Regions from separate parts of the Streptomyces sp. NPDC002669 genome, predicted to be linked through region 1. Evidence: riboswitches for the same ligand, from Rfam matches in the RefSeq annotation. Region 1 holds a riboswitch; each other region holds the start of a gene.

Evidence for each region. A riboswitch is a leader RNA that binds a small molecule or an ion and turns the genes downstream of it on or off. The one in region 1 is predicted to bind cyclic di-AMP.
Region 2: linked by a shared signal. The riboswitch ahead of ACFYW1_RS22655 (NlpC/P60 family protein) and the one ahead of ACFYW1_RS26565 (M23 family metallopeptidase) in region 1 are both predicted to bind cyclic di-AMP.
Region 3: linked by a shared signal. The riboswitch ahead of ACFYW1_RS32290 (M23 family metallopeptidase) and the one ahead of ACFYW1_RS26565 (M23 family metallopeptidase) in region 1 are both predicted to bind cyclic di-AMP.
Region 4: linked by a shared signal. The riboswitch ahead of ACFYW1_RS16610 (transglycosylase family protein) and the one ahead of ACFYW1_RS26565 (M23 family metallopeptidase) in region 1 are both predicted to bind cyclic di-AMP.

What each region holds. Positions count from the first base shown of each region.
Region 1 is NZ_JBIAQQ010000020.1:54,075-58,278, forward strand. Features, by position in the region: gene ACFYW1_RS26560 (GntR family transcriptional regulator) at 160-885, opposite strand; gene ACFYW1_RS26565 (M23 family metallopeptidase) at 1,121-1,924, opposite strand; cyclic di-AMP (ydaO/yuaA leader) riboswitch at 1,938-2,102, opposite strand; gene ACFYW1_RS26570 (M16 family metallopeptidase) at 2,337-3,719, opposite strand; gene ACFYW1_RS26575 (M16 family metallopeptidase) at 3,743-4,204, opposite strand, start outside.
Region 2 is NZ_JBIAQQ010000015.1:140,050-144,253, forward strand. Features, by position in the region: gene pcrA (DNA helicase PcrA) at 1-1,671, opposite strand, end outside; cyclic di-AMP (ydaO/yuaA leader) riboswitch at 1,916-2,085, shown strand; gene ACFYW1_RS22655 (NlpC/P60 family protein) at 2,084-3,232, shown strand; gene ACFYW1_RS22660 (hypothetical protein) at 3,392-3,745, opposite strand; gene ACFYW1_RS22665 (NlpC/P60 family protein) at 4,102-4,204, shown strand, end outside.
Region 3 is NZ_JBIAQQ010000030.1:23,589-27,792, forward strand. Features, by position in the region: gene ACFYW1_RS32285 (aldo/keto reductase) at 1-436, opposite strand, end outside; gene ACFYW1_RS32290 (M23 family metallopeptidase) at 612-1,694, opposite strand; cyclic di-AMP (ydaO/yuaA leader) riboswitch at 1,817-1,969, opposite strand; gene ACFYW1_RS32295 (PP2C family protein-serine/threonine phosphatase) at 2,242-3,402, opposite strand; tRNA gene ACFYW1_RS32300 (tRNA-Met) at 3,592-3,665, opposite strand; gene ACFYW1_RS32305 (SHOCT domain-containing protein) at 3,903-4,204, shown strand, end outside.
Region 4 is NZ_JBIAQQ010000009.1:146,001-150,204, forward strand. Features, by position in the region: gene ACFYW1_RS16600 (cytochrome P450) at 1-951, shown strand, start outside; gene ACFYW1_RS16605 (transglycosylase family protein) at 1,058-2,050, shown strand; cyclic di-AMP (ydaO/yuaA leader) riboswitch at 2,362-2,533, shown strand; gene ACFYW1_RS16610 (transglycosylase family protein) at 2,537-3,307, shown strand; gene eno (phosphopyruvate hydratase) at 3,630-4,204, shown strand, end outside.

The DNA of each region.
Region 1 (4,204 bases):
CCTCCGGCCGAAATCATGTGGAGGGACCCGAGTGGGCCCGGCTCCCGGAATGACGGCCCATGGAATCGGGGCAGGGGAATTCGGACGGGTGGAATTATCGCGGACCGGGCCCGCTTCCCTCCGGAATCACACTTCACCCCTTTTTATACGGCCCGATTGTTAATGCCGCGCGCCCGTGGTGTTTACGGGATGTTGCGAGGTCCTCACCCGGTCGGTGCGCGGTACGGCGGGCCGCCGGGCCGTGCGGCCCCCCGGCCGGTCCGTCCGGCGCAGCCGGTGCGCGGCCGCGGCCCGTTCGACGTGCTGGGCGGCCAGCGCCCTGGCCCGGTCCGCGTCACGGCGCGCCACCGCGTCCACGATGGCCCCGCGCTCGGCCCAGGAGTCCATCGGCCGGGCGGGCGGCTCGACCGTGTACATCCAGGCGGTCTTGTGTCGGAGCTGGGTGAGCAGGGCGGTCAGACCGGGGCTGCCCGATGCCTGCACCAGCGTCTCGTGGAACCAGCCGTCCAGCGGGCGCAGGTCCTCCGTCTCGCCCCGCCCGGCCCGGTCCCGGCCGAGCCTGACCAGGCCGCGCAGCACCTTGAGGTGTGCCTCGGTGCGGCGCCGGGCGGCGCGCGCGGCGCCCAGCGGCTCCAGCAGCATCCGGACCTCCAGGAGATCGGCGGCCTCCAGCTCGGTGGGCTCGGCGACACAGGCGCCCGCGTGACGGCGGGTGACCACGAACCCCTCCGACTCCAGGGTCCGCAACGCCTCCCGCACCGGGACCCGGGAAACCCCGTACCGGCGCGCCAGCAACTCCTCGGTGAGTCGGCTGCCCCGCTCGAAGAAACCCGAGACGATGTCGTCACGAATTGCCGTGCATACCGAATGCGCCGGAATGCGCATGTCCGAACCTCCGCCTCGATCCCCCGCACACCGCGGCCGGCCGATACCTGCCCCGTGACTCTATTGCAATGCGACCGTGTTTCCGATGCCGGACGGAAATTCATGAATATCTTTTGGCCGCGGGGCGGTTCGGCGGGCGGGCACCCGCACCGGGCCCCTTGACGGATACGCCGATGGCCCCGGCGGGCTGCCGGGGCCATCGGAAGGGCGTGGAGGGTGCCGCGGGGTGCTCGGGTCAGACGTTGACGCCGTGGGCGCGCAGGTACGCGACGGGGTTCACGTCGGAGCCGTACTCCGGGGTCGTGCGGGCCTCGAAGTGGAGGTGGGGCCCGGTGGAGTTGCCGGTCGAGCCGGAGAGGCCGATCTGCTGGCCCGCGCCGACGCGCTGGCCGACGGAGACGCCGATCGAGGAGAGGTGCCCGTACTGCGTGTACGTCCCGTCCGTCATCCGGAGCACGACGTTGTTGCCGTACGCGCCGCCCCAGCCGGCCTCGACGACCGTACCGGCGCCGACGGCGACGACGGAGCTGCCGGAGGCGGCGTGGAAGTCGACGCCCGAGTGGCTGCCGGAGGACCAGAGCGAGCCGCCGGCCTTGTAGCCGGTGCTGATGTACGAACCGGCGAGCGGCAGCTGGAAGGCGCCCAGCCGGGCACGCTCGGCGGACCGGGCGGCACGCGCCTCCTCGGCACGCTCCTCGGCCGCGCGCTTCGCCTCGGCCCTGGCCTTCGCCACGGCCTTCTTCCTGGCTTCGGCCTTCTTCTCGGCCTCCGCCTTCGCCTTCGCCACGGCATCGGCCTGGTGCTGCTGGGCGTCGGCCTGGGCCTCGATCTGGTCGGCGAGGGTCGCGTCGATGGCGATGACCTGGTTCAGGCCGGCCCCGCTCGCGGAGGGGGCGTCGGAGCCCGCGGCGAGGGCAGGGGAGGCCAGGCCGCCGATGACTCCGGTGGTGGCCAGGGTCGCGACGCCGACGGCCTTCGCGCTCCCGCGCGTCAGGCGGCTCGGGGCACGATGCTTCCCGGTGGCACGGGTGAACGCCATGAAGTGGCTGGTCCTTTCCTTCCTTCTCGCCTACCGGGTTAGCTGACGGGTTCGGAGCAGGAAGGTCTCCTACGGACGCCCCGGCCGTCGCGGCTCGGGCCTCCGATTCACCCCAGGGACTTCATGGGTCCCCGGCTCCCCTGGCTCGCGCCGTACGGGGACTCGGCGATGACTGCCCGGTACGTCGCGGTTGCGGCATACAAGTGGCGGACAGCCGAGCCGACGCTAAGCGGGACCGCTTACGTTCACCAAACGGACAGGCCGTTTTGTAGCGCATCCCACAGGGCAACCAGGCAACCTCTCCCCAAGAGCGGACAAAAGGGAGGGTTGCGGCGAAACCCTCTTCGCCGCAACCCTCCCTTCGTCCCGATATGCGACTATCCGGCCTTCTGTCTTCCGGCAGGGCCGCTCGTCAGCCGGAGACCACCGAGACCTCTCCGATGCCCAGGGCGCGGACCGGCTCCGCGATCCGGGCCGCGTCACCGACGAGGATCGTGACCAGCCGGTCCTCCGGGAACGCGTTGACGACCGCCGCGGTCGCCTCGACCGTGCCGGTCTCCGCGAGCCTGGCGTACAGCTGTGCCTGGTAGTCGTCGGGGAGGTGCTGCTCGACCTGGTCGGCGAGGGTGCTCGCGACGGAGGCCGCGGTCTCGAACTTCAGGGGCGCCACGCCCACGAGGTTCTGCACGGCCGTCTCGCGCTCCTCGTCCGTCAGTCCCTCCGCCGCCAGGGTCCGCAGGACCGTCCACAGGTCCTTGAGCGCCGGCTCGGTGGACTCCGTGTCCACGGATCCGCTGATGGCGATCATCGAGGCACCGGTCGCGCCCGACTCGGAGTCCGGGGCGGACGACCGCAGCACCTGGGCGAAGGCCCGCACGCCGTAGGTGTAGCCCTTCTCCTCGCGCAGCACCCGGTCCAGCCGGGAGGTGAGCGTGCCGCCCAGGCAGTACGTGCCGAGCATCTGGGCCGGCCACACGCTGTCGTGCCGGTCGGCGCCGATCCGGCCGATCAGCAACTGCGTCTGCACCGCGCCCGGACGGTCGACGATCACGACCCGGCCGGTGTCGTCGGCGGTGATCGGCGGGGCGGTCCGGGGCACGGCGGGCTCGCCCGACCAGTCGCCGAGCGTGTCGGCGAGCAGGGCGTCCAGGTCGATGCCGGTGAGGTCGCCGACGACCACGGCGGTCGCGGCGGACGGCCTGACGTGGGCGTCGAAGAACGCGCGCACCGCCGCCGAGTCGATCCGCTCCACGGTCTCCTCGGTGCCCTGACGCGGGCGCGACATCCGCGCCGCGGCCGGGAACAGTTCCTTGGAGAGCTGCTTGGCGGCGCGCCTGGCCGGGTTGGCCTGCTCGTGCGGGATCTCGTCGAGCCGGTTGCGCACCAGCCGCTCGATCTCGCCGTCCGGGAAGGCGGGCGCCCGGAGCGCCTCGGCGACCAGGGCCAGGGCCTTGGCGAGCCGGGAGGCCGGGACCTCCAGGGAGACCCGGACGCCGGGGTGGTCGGCGTGGGTGTCGAGAGTGGCGCCGCAGCGCTCCAGCTCGGCGGCGAACTCCTCCGCCGTGTGCTTGTCCGTGCCCTCGGAGAGCGCCCTCGACATGATCGTGGCCACGCCGTCGAAGCCCTCGGGCTCGGCGTCCAGCGGGGCGTCGAGGAAGATCTCCACCGCGACGACCTGCTGGCCGGGGCGGTGGCAGCGCAGCACCGTCAGGCCGTTGGGCAGGGACCCCCGCTCCGGGGCGGGAAAGGCCCAGGGCCGTGCGACGCCGGGGGCCGGCTGCGGGTGGTACTGCATCGAAACTCCAGTCGCGGCGTCGGTCACTTGCCCGCTCCTTCGTGCGCGTCGGTGTCGTCGGCGTCGGTCTCGTCGGCGGCCTCGGCCGACTCGACCGGCTCGTAGACCAGCACCGCCCGGTTGTCCGGGCGCAGCTGGGCCCCGGCCGCGGCCCGGACCTCCTCCGCAGTCACGTCGAGCACCCGCTGCACGGCGGTCAGGGCGAGCTGCGGGTCGCCGAACAGCACGGCGAAGCGGCACAGTTCGTCCGCGCGGCCCGCGACCGTGCCGAGCCGGTCCAGCCACTCGCGCTCCAACTGGGCCTGCGCCCGCTCCATTTCCTCGGGCGTGGGGCCCTCGGCGGCGAACCGGGCGAGTTCCTCGTCGACCGCGGTCTCGACCTCCGGCACCTCGACCCCGCCGGACATCTTGACGTCCAGCCAGCCGAGCGAGGGCGCTCCGGCCAGTCGCAGCAGTCCGAACCCGGCCGCCACGGCCGTGCGGTC
Region 2 (4,204 bases), on a different contig from region 1:
GCCCGTGCGTTCCAGGACGGCCTCCAGGACCACCGCGGGGCCCGCGCCGGACTCGACGATCGTGCGCAGCTCCTCCATCAGCGTGTTGAACCGCTTGACGGCGTTGGCCGACCGGGCCGCCATGCCGTACGCCTCGTCGACCCGGCGCAGCGCCTGCGGGAAGGTGATCCGCTCCCGCAGGGACAGGGCGTCGATCATCGCCTCGGCCCGGTCGCCGATGCCGCGCTTGGGCACGTTGAGGATGCGGCGCAGCGGGACGGTGTCCTCCGGATTGGCGAGGACGCGCAGGTAGGCCAGGATGTCCCGGACCTCCTTGCGCTCGTAGAAGCGCACGCCGCCGACGACCTTGTAGGGCAGCCCGACGCGGATGAAGATCTCCTCGAAGACACGGGACTGGGCGTTCGTCCGGTAGAAGATCGCGACGTCACCGGCCTTGGCGTCGCCCGCGTCGGTGAGCCGGTCGATCTCGTCCGCGACGAACTGCGCCTCGTCGTGCTCGGTGTCGGCGACGTAGCCGGTGATCCGGGCGCCCGTGCCGGCGTTCGTCCACAGGTTCTTGGGGCGGCGGCTCTCGTTGCGTTCGATGACCGCGTTGGCGGCGGACAGGATCGTCTGCGTGGAGCGGTAGTTCTGCTCCAGGAGGATCGTGGTCGCGTCCGGGTAGTCCTCCTCGAACTGGAGGATGTTGCGGATGGTCGCGCCGCGGAAGGCGTAGATCGACTGGTCCGCGTCACCCACGACGCACAGCTCGGCCGGGGCGTCGCCCTCGCCCGCCGGCCCGACCAGCTCCCGCACGAGGGTGTACTGGGCGTGGTTGGTGTCCTGGTACTCGTCGACCAGGACGTGCCGGAAGCGGCGGCGGTAGTGCTCGGCGACGTCGGGGAACGCCTGGAGCAGGTGGACCGTCGTCATGATGATGTCGTCGAAGTCCAGCGCGTTGGCCTCGCGCAGCCGGGACTGGTACATCGTGTACGCCTGGGCGAGCGTCTTCTCGAAGCCGTCGGCGGCCTGGCCGGCGAAGGTCTCCTCGTCGATCAGCTCGTTCTTCAGGTTGGAGACCTTGGCCGTGAACGACTTCGGCGGGAAGCGCTTCGGGTCCAGGTCGAGGTCGCGGCAGACCAGGGCCATCAGTCGCTTGGAGTCGGCCGCGTCGTAGATCGAGAACGACGAGGTGAAGCCGAGCTTCTTCGACTCGCGGCGCAGGATGCGCACGCACGCGCTGTGGAAGGTCATGACCCACATGGCGTTGGCGCGCGGTCCGACGAGCTGCTCGACGCGCTCCTTCATCTCGCCGGCGGCCTTGTTGGTGAAGGTGATCGCCAGGATCTGGCCGGGGTGCACCCCGCGCTCGGCCAGGAGGTGGGCGATCCGGTGGGTCAGCACCCGGGTCTTCCCGGAACCGGCCCCGGCGACGATGAGCAGCGGGGCGCCCGCGTGCACGACGGCGGCGCGCTGTTCGGTGTTCAGCCCGTCGAGGAGCGCCGCCGGGTCGATGACCGGGCGGGGGGCGCCGTCGCGGTAGTACGCGTCCCTGGGCGGCGGCCCGTCGAACACGTCCCCGAAGAGCCCCTCCGGCACCTCTTCGGGTGCGGTGTCCTCGGGGGGCGGCGGGGGCTCTTCCTCCGAGTGCTGGAGGCCGGCCAGGAAACTGTCGTCAAAGAGGCTGCTCATCGCTTGTCGAGTCTAAGCCGCCGCGCGGACACCCGACGGGCCCTTGCCGAACCGCTCCCGGCGGACACGCACGGGGAGCGGGCGCGCACACCACGTGAGGGGTTCCGGTCCCCCGGCCGCCCCCGCCACCCAGGTCACGAAAATGTATCGGGCATATCGAACATCGACCTTCCCAGCGGCACACCGGTTGGCTAGCGTGCTCGACCGGGCAGCCCGTACCCCCTTTGCGGCGAACCACGCCGAGCGGGAGCCCGCGCCGAATCCGGGCTGCCCTCGCGGGCGTTCGGAGCCGGGGACCCAACAGGCAAGACCGGGGTGAATCGGTCCTCATCCCCCACTGAACGGACCGTAGGGCAGCCTTCCGTTCCGCCCGAACCCGACAGCTAACCCGGCAGGCGGTCCACGGAAGGAGATGCCCGACTTGGCATCGCACCGCAAACCGCGCCCCCGGACGTTCAGCAACGCACCGGCCGTCGGACTCACCACGGCGGCGCTGGCGTCCGTGACCCTGCTCTCCACGCAGAGCGCCACGGCCGCGCCCGACCCGAAGCCCGGCATCGAGGACGTCCAGAAGAAGGTCGACGACCTCTACCGGCAGGCGGGCACCGCGACCCAGAAGTACAACCTGGCCAAGGAGGCCTCCACCGCCCAGCGCGCCAAGGTCCGGGGCCTGCTGGACGACGTGGCCGAGCGCGCCGACAAGCTCAACGAGGCGCGCCGGACGCTCGGCGCCTACGCCGCCGCGCAGTACCGCAACGGCTCCATCGCGCCGACCGCCACCTTCTTCCTGGCCGACGACCCGCAGGCGTACTTCGACCAGAGCCGGCTGCTGGACCGGATGACCGGTCGGCAGCAGAAGGCGGTCACCGACTTCCAGACCCAGCAGGCCAGGGTGGCGAAGAAGCGCTCCGAGGCGGTACGGAGCCTGGAGACCCTGACGACGACCCAGGCCACGCTGCGCACCAGCAAGCAGAACGTCCAGAAGAAGCTGGGCGAGGCGCGCACGCTGTTGTCGAAGCTGACCGCCGAGGAGAAGGCGCGGCTCGCGGCGCTGGAGCGGAAGAAGGAGGCGGAGGCCAGGCGCAAGGCCGAGGAACTGGCGAAGCAGCAGGCCGCCGCCAAGGCGGAGGCGGACCGCAGGGCCGAGGAGGCCGCGAAGGAGGCGGGCTCCGGCAGCGGTACGGGCACCGGTACCGGCTCGGACAGCGACGCCACCAGGACGGACAAGGTGCTCGCCTTCGCCCGGGCCCAGATCGGCAAGCCGTACGTCTGGGGCGCGACCGGCCCGGACTCGTACGACTGCTCCGGGCTCACCCAGGCCGCGTGGAAGGCGGCGGGCGTCGACCTGCCGCGCACCACCTGGGACCAGGTGAAGGTCGGCACCCGGGTCGCCACGGCGGACCTGCGGCCGGGCGACCTCGTCTTCTTCTACGACGACATCAGCCACGTCGGCATCTACAAGGGCGACGGGATGATGATCCACGCGCCGAAGCCCGGGGCGAACGTGCGCGAGGAGTCGATCTACTACATGCCGATCTACGGCAGCGTGCGCCCGGCGTGACGACCGCGTCGGCCGGGCTCGCCGCTCCGGGCCCGGCCGGCACCCCGGCCCGGCCGCTGCCCCGCCTCGCGCGGCGGGTCGGCGGCCGGGCCGGGGCCGGCAGCGGGCGAACAGGCGATCGGGCAGACCTCGGGCCGGCACGGGGCCCGGGAGGCGGGCTCAGGTCCAGAGCGTGGCGATGAAGATGTTGGCGAGCGTCAGGCCGCCGACCGCCGCGAAGACGCCCTTGTCGACCGTCTCCTCGTCCCGCTTGACGTAGACGAGCGCGAGGATGACGACCAGGATCAGCGTCTTGATCCCGATCTTGATGTTGTTCACGTGGCCGCCGTCGGCCTCGTTCAGCCCGACCAGCGCGACACCGGTGACCAGCATGGTCAGCGCACCGTGCAGCATCGCCGGTACGAACCGGGCCGTGCCCGCACCCATCGCCTTCATCTGGGTCAGGAAACCACCCAGCAGCGAGGCGATGCCGATGACGTGCAGGGCGACGAAGACATGAATGAGTACGTCCATGAGGCCGCAGCCTAACCCCGCCCATATCACCGCCCCGCAGGCAGGTGCGACTTCCCGGCCGCTTCACTCGTGTCTGTACCCAATGCCTCGCTCTGGTGCAATTTCCTCGATCACTCAACGACAACGCCACGCCAAATTCGGGCAATAAGCGTCATTACGACTCCTGCCCGTGCCCCGGGTCTAGCGTCCCTGACCAGGTGACCGGCTCCATCGCCGCTCCGTCCCCGGACGGCGCACCGGTCGCCCCGCCGGGCGGTCCGGCGGCGGGCCGCTCCCCCGTGGCGCCCGTCGCCGGTTCGCCGGTGGGCCCGTCGGTAGTCCCCGACGGGCAGTCATCAGGAAGGACGCACGCCCTCGTGGCAGCGCATCGAAAACCCAAGCAGCGCCCGTTCTCCGGCTCTGCTGCCCGCACCGCGGCCGGTCTCGCCCTCACCGGGGCCGCCACCGCCGTCGTGCTGC
Region 3 (4,204 bases), on a different contig from region 1:
CCTTCACCAGCTGGTCCAGGGCGGTGATGATCTCCTCGACCGGCACGGTCTCGTCGTCGAAGTGCGTGTAGTAGAGATCGATGTGGTCGGTGCCGAGCCGGCGCAGCGACTCCTCGGCGGCGGCCTTGATGGTGGCGGCGGCAAGCCCCTTGTACTCGGGGTGGGCGCCGCCCTTCGTGGCGACGACGACGTCGGACCGGTTGCCGCGCGCGGCGAGCCACTTGCCGAGGACGGTCTCGGACTCACCGCCCTCGTTGCCCGGGACCCAGGCCGAGTACACGTCGGCGGTGTCGATGAAGTTGCCCCCGGCCTCGGCGTAGGCGTCCAGCACGGCGAACGACTGCGCCTCGTCGGCGGTCCAGCCGAAGACGTTGCCACCGAGTGCGAGCGGGAAGACCTGGAGGTCGGAGGAGCCCAGCTTACGAAGAGAAGTCATAAGTGGATCAACGAGTTCCGACGGGCCCGCTATTCCGGCGGGCCCGTTCTTTCCGGCGGCCCGCGGGCGTGCCGGCCCGGTACCTCCCACGAAAAACCGGCAGTCCTGACGTCGGGGGGGAGCGTCAGGACTGCCGGGGTTCATGGGCCGGTGGACCGGGCCGGGCCGGGTCGCCTCAGATGTTGAGGCCCTTGCCGCGGAGCCAGGCCATCGGGTCGACACCCGTGCCGTCGGGGGTGTGGATCTCCAGGTGGAGGTGCGGTCCGGTCACGTTGCCGGTCGCGCCGACGCGGCCGATGGTCTCGCCGGTGGCGACCTTCTGGCCGACGCTGACACCGATCGAGGACTGGTGGCAGTACCAGACCTCCGTGCCGTCCTCCAGCTCCAGCACCGTGCGGTAGCCGTACGAGCCGGACCAGCCCGCCGACTTGATGGTGCCGCCGTGCACGGCCTTGACCGGGGTGCCGGTCGGGGCGGCGAAGTCGAGGCCGGTGTGGTGGCCGGAGGACCACATCGAACCGGCCTGGCCGTAGGTCGAGGTGATCGTGTACGAGGAGGTCGGGACGGCGTAGCTGGCGGCGAGCTTGGCGAGCCGGAGGGCCTCCGCCTTCTTCTTGGCCTCCTCCTCCGCCTTCTTCTTCTCGGCGGCGGCCTTGGCCTCGGCCTCGTCCTGCTGCTTCTTCGCCTCGGCGGCGGCCTTCTCCGCGGCGGCCGCCTCCTCCGCGGCCTTGGCCTCGGCGGCGGCCGCGTCCTGCTGCTGCTCGGCCTGCTGGAGGATGCGGGCGCGGAGCGCCTCGCCGGCATCCGTCCTGCCCTGCTCGGCCTCGGCGGCGGTGATGCCGGCGGAGGTCAGCGGGGTGGTGGCGGTGACGTCCTCGGACGCGTCCTTGTCCGAGTCGTCGGAGAACAGAGCACCCACGCCGGGAAGTGACGCGGCGTCGGGGAGGTTCTCCGTGATGGAGTCGGGGACGGAGATGGAGACCGGCGGCTTGCTCTGCGCGGTGGCCATGCCGCCCGCGCCGACCGCCGCGATGACGCCGACGCCCAGCACCGTGGAGCTGCGGGCGAGTCCGCTGCGCTGCTTGGCGACGCGGTGCCGGCCGCGCACGGGGCGGACGGACTCCTCGGTGGGGTTCCACTCCTCCAGGCTGCGCGCGGGCTCGCCGCCGTTGCCCTCGGTGCGGAAGTCGCCGCCGTAGCCGTCGCTGAAGTCACCGTTGAACCCGGCGTCGTGGTCGCTGCCGTATGCCGTCGTCACCGTCCCGGTGGCCGCCGTGTCGGAACCGCGCTGTGCGGGGAAGTCGGCACCGAAGCCGTAGTCGGGGGTGAACCGGGACGGGGCCTCGGGGGCAGGCTTGTTGGACGCCACGGGGGCGCACTCCTTTCCTTCCTTCTCGCCTACCGGGTTAGCTGACGGGTTCGGAGCAGGAAGGTCTCCTACGGGCCCCTCTGCCTCTCACGAGACACAGGCGTCCGATTCACCCCATATAGGTGGTTCCCCGGTTCCCTTGCGGAATTCGGCGCTCGCGCACGGTGCCGCCACTGGCGGCGGCTGGGACGACCGCGCTGCGTTATCGAACGTTAATAGACACCGGGGTCGCATTCCAAGCCGTTCCCACTGATCGTTCACGTCTTTGGCCTGGACTTTACGGGACATAATCCAATGAAAACGTGCGAGTTGACCGCACCTCAGCCACTACCCCGTTTCTGACGTTGCGTCAAATGTTATGCGGAGCGGCGCCCTTCGATCACGCACCGTGGCGCCGGGAGCGGAAGGAACGGAACCCGGCCCCCGGGCCCGCCCGTCACCCTTCCTCCCGGCCGACGATCCGCACGGTCCTGCGCCGGTCCGGCTCCCCCTCCGCCGGGCGCATGACCGCGAGCAGCGCCATGTCGTCGGTCGTCTCGCCGCCCGTGTGCAGGCGCACGTCGTCGGTCAGCGCGGACAGCAGCTCCTCGGGCCCCGGGAAGATCCGCCCGCGCAGCCGGTCCGCCGGGTCGTAGAAGACCCCTTCGGCGTTCCGTGCCTCGGAGAGGCCGTCCGTGTACAGGAGCAGGGTCGTCCCGGCCGGCAGCTCCCACTCGTCCGTCCGCTGCGGCCACGCGCCCAGGTCCATCCCGAGCGGCAGCGCGGGCTCGGTGGGCCTCAGCACCTCCAGCGCCCCGTCGGGATGCAGCAGGATCGGTTCGGGGTGGCCGCGGTTGACGACGCGCACCCGGGCCGGCCCGGACGGGATCTCGGCCAGCACGGCGGTGATGAACCCCTCCAGCACGTCGAGCCCGCCCCGCCTCGCCTCCTCCCGCGCCAGCGCCCGTTCCAGCCGCCACGCCACGCCCTCCAGCGAGTGCTCCTGCTCGGCCGCCTCGCGGAACGCCCCGATGACCACCGCCACCGTCCCCACGGCTTCGAGGCCCTTGCCCCGCACGTCCCCGACCACCAGCCGCACCCCGTACGGGGTGTCCGTCACGGCGAACAGGTCGCCGCCGACGAACTCGTCCGCCTGCGCCGCCACGTACCGCGCCGCCACGCGCAGTCCGCCGATCCGCTCGGACGGCTTCGGCAGCACCGCGCGCATGGCGGTCTCCGCGATGACCCGCGCGGAGGCCAGCTGCTCGTTGCCGCGCCGCACCACCCCGTTGATCACGACCGCGAGGACCGAGACGGTGGCCAGGGTCAGCAGCTCGATCAGCGGCACCACTTCGGGCAGCGTGCTGCTGGACAGCCGCAGCGCGATGACGGCCAGCATCGAGGCGATGCCGGTGCTGACGGTGCGGGAGAGCGAGAAGAACGGGGCGGCGATCAGCGGCGCCGCCACGAACAGCGGGATGGCGGTGAAGGTCGGCGGCGTGAAGATGTCGAACACCAGCCCGCCGACGATCATCAAGGCGGGCATCGCCCGTACGAACCGCCGGGTGCCGACGCCGCCGTCGACGTGCCCGCCGCGCCGCTGCTCCCGCTTCCACACCACCCGTTGGTCTCCTGCCCGGTACGTCCGCGGCTGCGGACGGAACCGCGCCCCGCCCCCAGACTCCCCGGAACGCGACGGCGCGGCGACCGCTCATCGGCCAATGGGGGGACGGGGCGTGGGGCGGGACGGGAGAACGAAACGAGTCAGGCCCGGCACGCTGCATGCGTGCCGGGCCTGACTCTTCAGTAGCGGGGACAGGATTTGAACCTGCGACCTCTGGGTTATGAGCCCAGCGAGCTACCGAGCTGCTCCACCCCGCGTCGGTGAACACAACTCTACGCCATTCCCGGCGCACTCATGACCACTCGGGTTCCCCGGGGCTTCACCCGGACCGCCTCCGGCCCACGGACCGCACCGGCGATCCGGACCCGGGACCCCGCCCGGGCCCTGTCCGGACCTGACCTCGGACGGCGCGCGCGTACCGATATGCGGTGATATGACTGATTTCATCGACCGGCCGACCGACGCGACGACATCGCACTGATCGGGAGCGAACCGTGGACGACTACTCGTTGCTCGACCTCTTCTGGACCATGCTCTGGTTCTTCCTCTGGGTCATGTGGCTGTTCCTGCTCTTCAAGGTCATCACGGACATCTTCCGCAGCCACGACCTCAGCGGCTGGGGCAAGGCGGCCTGGCTGGTCCTGACGCTGCTGCTGCCGTACATCGGGGTGCTGGTGTACGTGATCGTGCGCGGCAAGTCCATGAGCAGACGGGACATCAAGGAGGCCCAGGACCGGGACGCGGCCTTCAAGGCGTACGTACGGGAGGCGGCGGGCACCTCGGGCGGGGACGGCCC
Region 4 (4,204 bases), on a different contig from region 1:
AAGGCGTTCACCCCGCGCCGGGTCGCCGAGTTCGCGCCGCGGGTGCAGGAGCTGACGGACCGCCTCATCGACCGCTTCGCCGAGGAGGGGAGGGCGGACCTCATCCACGACTTCGCCTTCCCGCTCCCCATCTACGCGATCTGCGACCTGCTGGGCGTGCCGCCCGAGGACCAGGACGACTTCCGGGACTGGGCGGGCATGATGATCCGCCACGGCGGCGGCCCGCGCGGCGGGGTGGCCAGGTCGGTGAAGAAGATGCGCGGCTACCTCGCCGAGCTGATCCACCGCAAGCGCGAGAACCCGGGGGAGGACCTGATCTCGGGGCTGATCCGGGCCAGCGACCACGGCGAGCACCTCACCGAGAACGAGGCCGCGGCCATGGCCTTCATCCTGCTCTTCGCCGGGTTCGAGACGACGGTCAACCTCATCGGCAACGGCGTCCACTCCCTGCTGCGCGACCCGGAGCAGCGCGCCCTGCTCCAGCACTCCATCGAGACGGAGGAGGGCGCGCTGCTGGAGACCGGGATCGAGGAGCTGCTGCGGTACGACGGTCCGGTCGAGCTGGCGACCTGGCGGTTCGCCACCGAGCCGCTGACACTCGGCGGACAGGACATCGCGGCCGGGGACCCCGTGCTCGTGGTGCTCGCCGCCGCCGACCGCGACCCGGAACGCTTCTCGGAACCCGACACCCTGGACCTCGCGCGGCGTGACAATCAGCACCTCGGATACGGGCACGGCATCCACTACTGCCTGGGCGCGCCGCTCGCCCGGCTGGAGGGCCGGACCGCGCTCGCCACGCTGCTGAGACGCCTCCCCGACCTGCGGCTCGCGGTGGAATCCGGCGATCTGCGGTGGCGCGGCGGGCTCATCATGCGCGGACTGCGCACCCTTCCCGTGGAGTTCACGCCGGAGTCCGGACGGGCCGGAAGTGACTCCTCGTCAACTCTGTGACTTTTACGTGATCCGCGCTGCATCGACTTGTGACTCCCGTTCGAGTCCAGCTAGGTTCACCGTTCGACCCACCAGACACACGTCAGCTACACGGAAGGCAAACCCCATGGGCTCCGCGAACGGCAAACACCGTCGCCCCCGTCAGGCACCCGCCATCGTCGTCGCCGCGGGCGTGACCGGGTCCGCCATCGCCATCCCGCTGCTCGGCGCGTCCGGTGCGCACGCGGCCGACGCCACGACCTGGGACCGGGTGGCCGAGTGCGAGAGCGGCGGCACATGGAGCGCCGACTTCGGCAACGGCTCCTACGGCGGGCTCCAGCTCTCGCCGGAGACCTGGAAGGCGTACGGCGGCGAGTCGTACGCCGAGCGCGCCGACCTCGCCAGCCGGGCGCAGCAGATCGCCGTGGCCCAGAAGGTCCTGGAGGACCAGGGGCCGCAGGCGTGGCCCAGCTGCGCGGTCATCTCCGGCCTCGCGACGGACGGGACGCTGCCCGGCGTCGACCCGGGGACCACGCCCTCCGCCGACCCGGAGCAGGGCGGGGAGCCCGCCGGGGAGACGTCGAAGACTCCGGCCGACCCGGCGAGCGGCGCCACGGAGGGCGCGGACGGCGCGGGTGCCGTGGACGGCACGGACGGTGCCGACGAGCCGTCAGGGACGGTCACGCCGTCTCCGGACCCCTCGTCCGGCACCCCCACCGCACCGCCCTCGGAGGGCTCCGCCGAGGGCTCCACGAAGGCCCCGTCCGACACGCCCGGGGAGTCCCTCCCGTCCGGTTCACCTGAATCGTCCAGCGGTCAGGGCGGCAAGCACCGCGGCACCCCGGCCGTCGAGGACGGCCGCGGGACCGGCGCCGGCGAGGGCCGCGAGCCGGGCCGTCACGCCTCCCGGGGCGGCGACGGCGCGCGCGACACGGAAGCCCCGGCCGCCGGCGACCCGTACACCGTCCGCCCCGGCGACAACCTCTGGGCCATCGCCGACGCGCAGAAGGTCCCTGGTGGGTGGGCTGCGCTGTACGAGGCGAACAGGGACGAGGTCGGCTCCGACCCGGACCTCATCCTTCCCGGCCAGCGGCTCGACCTCGGTGTGACGGCCGAGTGAGAGCCGCGTGAGAGCGGCCTGACGACCGGCTGAAAAAGACCCCGGAACCGGGGCAGTTCAGGGACCTATGTCCACTTATGCGTAAGTGAGACATGGGTCTCTTTGCGTCAACTGGCGTGTCGCGCGCCGGGAAACCCTTCGCATCGGCCCCGACCTGCGGAAACAATAGATCCTCAGATGCAAGTAAGGGCTTATTGTCCGATGTGTCCATCTTTGAATGTGGGGGTTGCGTATGTTTACGGTCGGAACCGCTCGCACCGCGGGCCCCGTCGACCGTCACGCCGAATCCTGCCGTCGGTCGGAGGGAACAGACGCGTAAAGCGCCGTAGGCAGGAGCGGGGGACCCAGGTAGGCGCCGGCCCCGATCGTCGAAGGACGCATCAGGACCGGCTTGGGGTGAAGTCGCGTGCTAGGACGTGCGACCGGGCAACTCACTTGGCCCGAACCCGACAGCTCACCTCGTAGGCGTCGGTGAGGAGAAGTTCCATGCTGTTTTCCAGCAAGGGCAAGCACCGCCGCCCGTCCAAGGCCGTCCGCATCGCCACGCTCGCCGGTGTCACCGGTGCCGCCGTCGCCGTCCCCCTGATGGGTGCGACCGGCGCCTCCGCCGCCTCCGTCGCCACCTGGGACGCCGTCGCCCAGTGCGAGTCCGGTGGCAACTGGTCGATCAACACCGGCAACGGCTACTACGGTGGCCTGCAGTTCTCCCAGTCCAGCTGGGCCGCCGCCGGTGGTCTGCAGTACGCCCCCCGCGCCGACCTGGCCACCAAGGCCCAGCAGATCGCCACCGCCGAGCGCCTCCTCGACATGCAGGGCCCGGGTGCCTGGGCCTGCGCCGGCGCCGGCGGCCTGCGCAACGACGGCGTCGACCCGGGCGTCGACACCGGCTCCTCCGGCTCCACCGAGAAGTCCGGCTCCACGCAGCAGCAGAGCGCCCCGGCCGCCCCGAAGCAGCAGTCGCAGCCGACCCGCCAGGCCCAGCCGAAGCAGGAGCGCACCGAGGCCCCCGCCGCCTCCCGCTCCGAGCGCTCCGCGGCCCCGCGGGCCGAGGCCAGGAAGACCGTCACCACCCCGACCGGCAAGAAGGTCAAGAAGGGCGACGGCGAGTACAAGGTCGTCACCGGCGACTCGCTGAGCAAGATCGCCGCCGACCGGGGCGTCGAGGGCGGCTGGCAGAAGCTGTTCGAGCTGAACAAGGACATCGTCGAGAACGCCGACCTGATCTACCCGGGTCAGCAGCTGCACCTGACGAAGTAGCCGGGATCCTCTCCTCCCCGGTGGCCCCGGCCCGCGCGACCCTCCGTACGCGCGGGCCGGGGTTTCCGCCTTCCCGCCGCGCGGGCGGCCACCGGCCCCCGCGGCCCCTTCCGTCGGAGCCCTCCGGGAGGGTTTGTTCAACTCCTGTAGTTACTGACCGGTAAAAATCTGGCCTTTCCTCCCGCATTGTCCGCCCTCGGGTCCTTTTTCGTCCCAGGGGACGGGCGGTCGTCGGGCTGATCGGGCCCGGCCGGTTAGGCTCTTGTCGCAAGGCCAAAGCGACCCTGCACAACCAGCGTCATATCCCAGAAGGAGATGCCTCGTGCCGTCCATCGACGTCGTCGTAGCCCGGGAAATCCTCGACTCCCGCGGAAACCCCACGGTCGAGGTCGAGGTCGGCCTCGACGACGGCAGCACGGGCCGTGCTGCCGTTCCGTCCGGCGCCTCCACCGGTGCGTTCGAGGCCATCGAGCTCCGTGACGGCGACCCCAACCGCTACCAGGGCAAGGGCGTCGAGAAGGCCGTCCTCGCCGTGATCGAGCAGATCGGCCCGGAGCTCGTCGGCTACGACGCCACCGAGCAGCGGCTGATCGACCAGGCGATGTTCGACCTGGACGCCACGGAGAACAAGGGCTCGCTCGGCGCCAACGCCATCCTCGGCGTCTCGCTGGCCGTCGCCCACGCCGCGTCCGAGGCATCGGACCTGCCGCTGTTCCGCTACCTGGGCGGCCCGAACGCGCACCTGCTGCCCGTTCCGATGATGAACATCCTCAACGGCGGCTCGCACGCCGACTCCAACGTGGACATCCAGGAGTTCATGATCGCCCCGATCGGGGCGGAGTCCTTCTCCGAGGCCCTGCGCTGGGGCACCGAGGTCTACCACACGCTGAAGAAGGT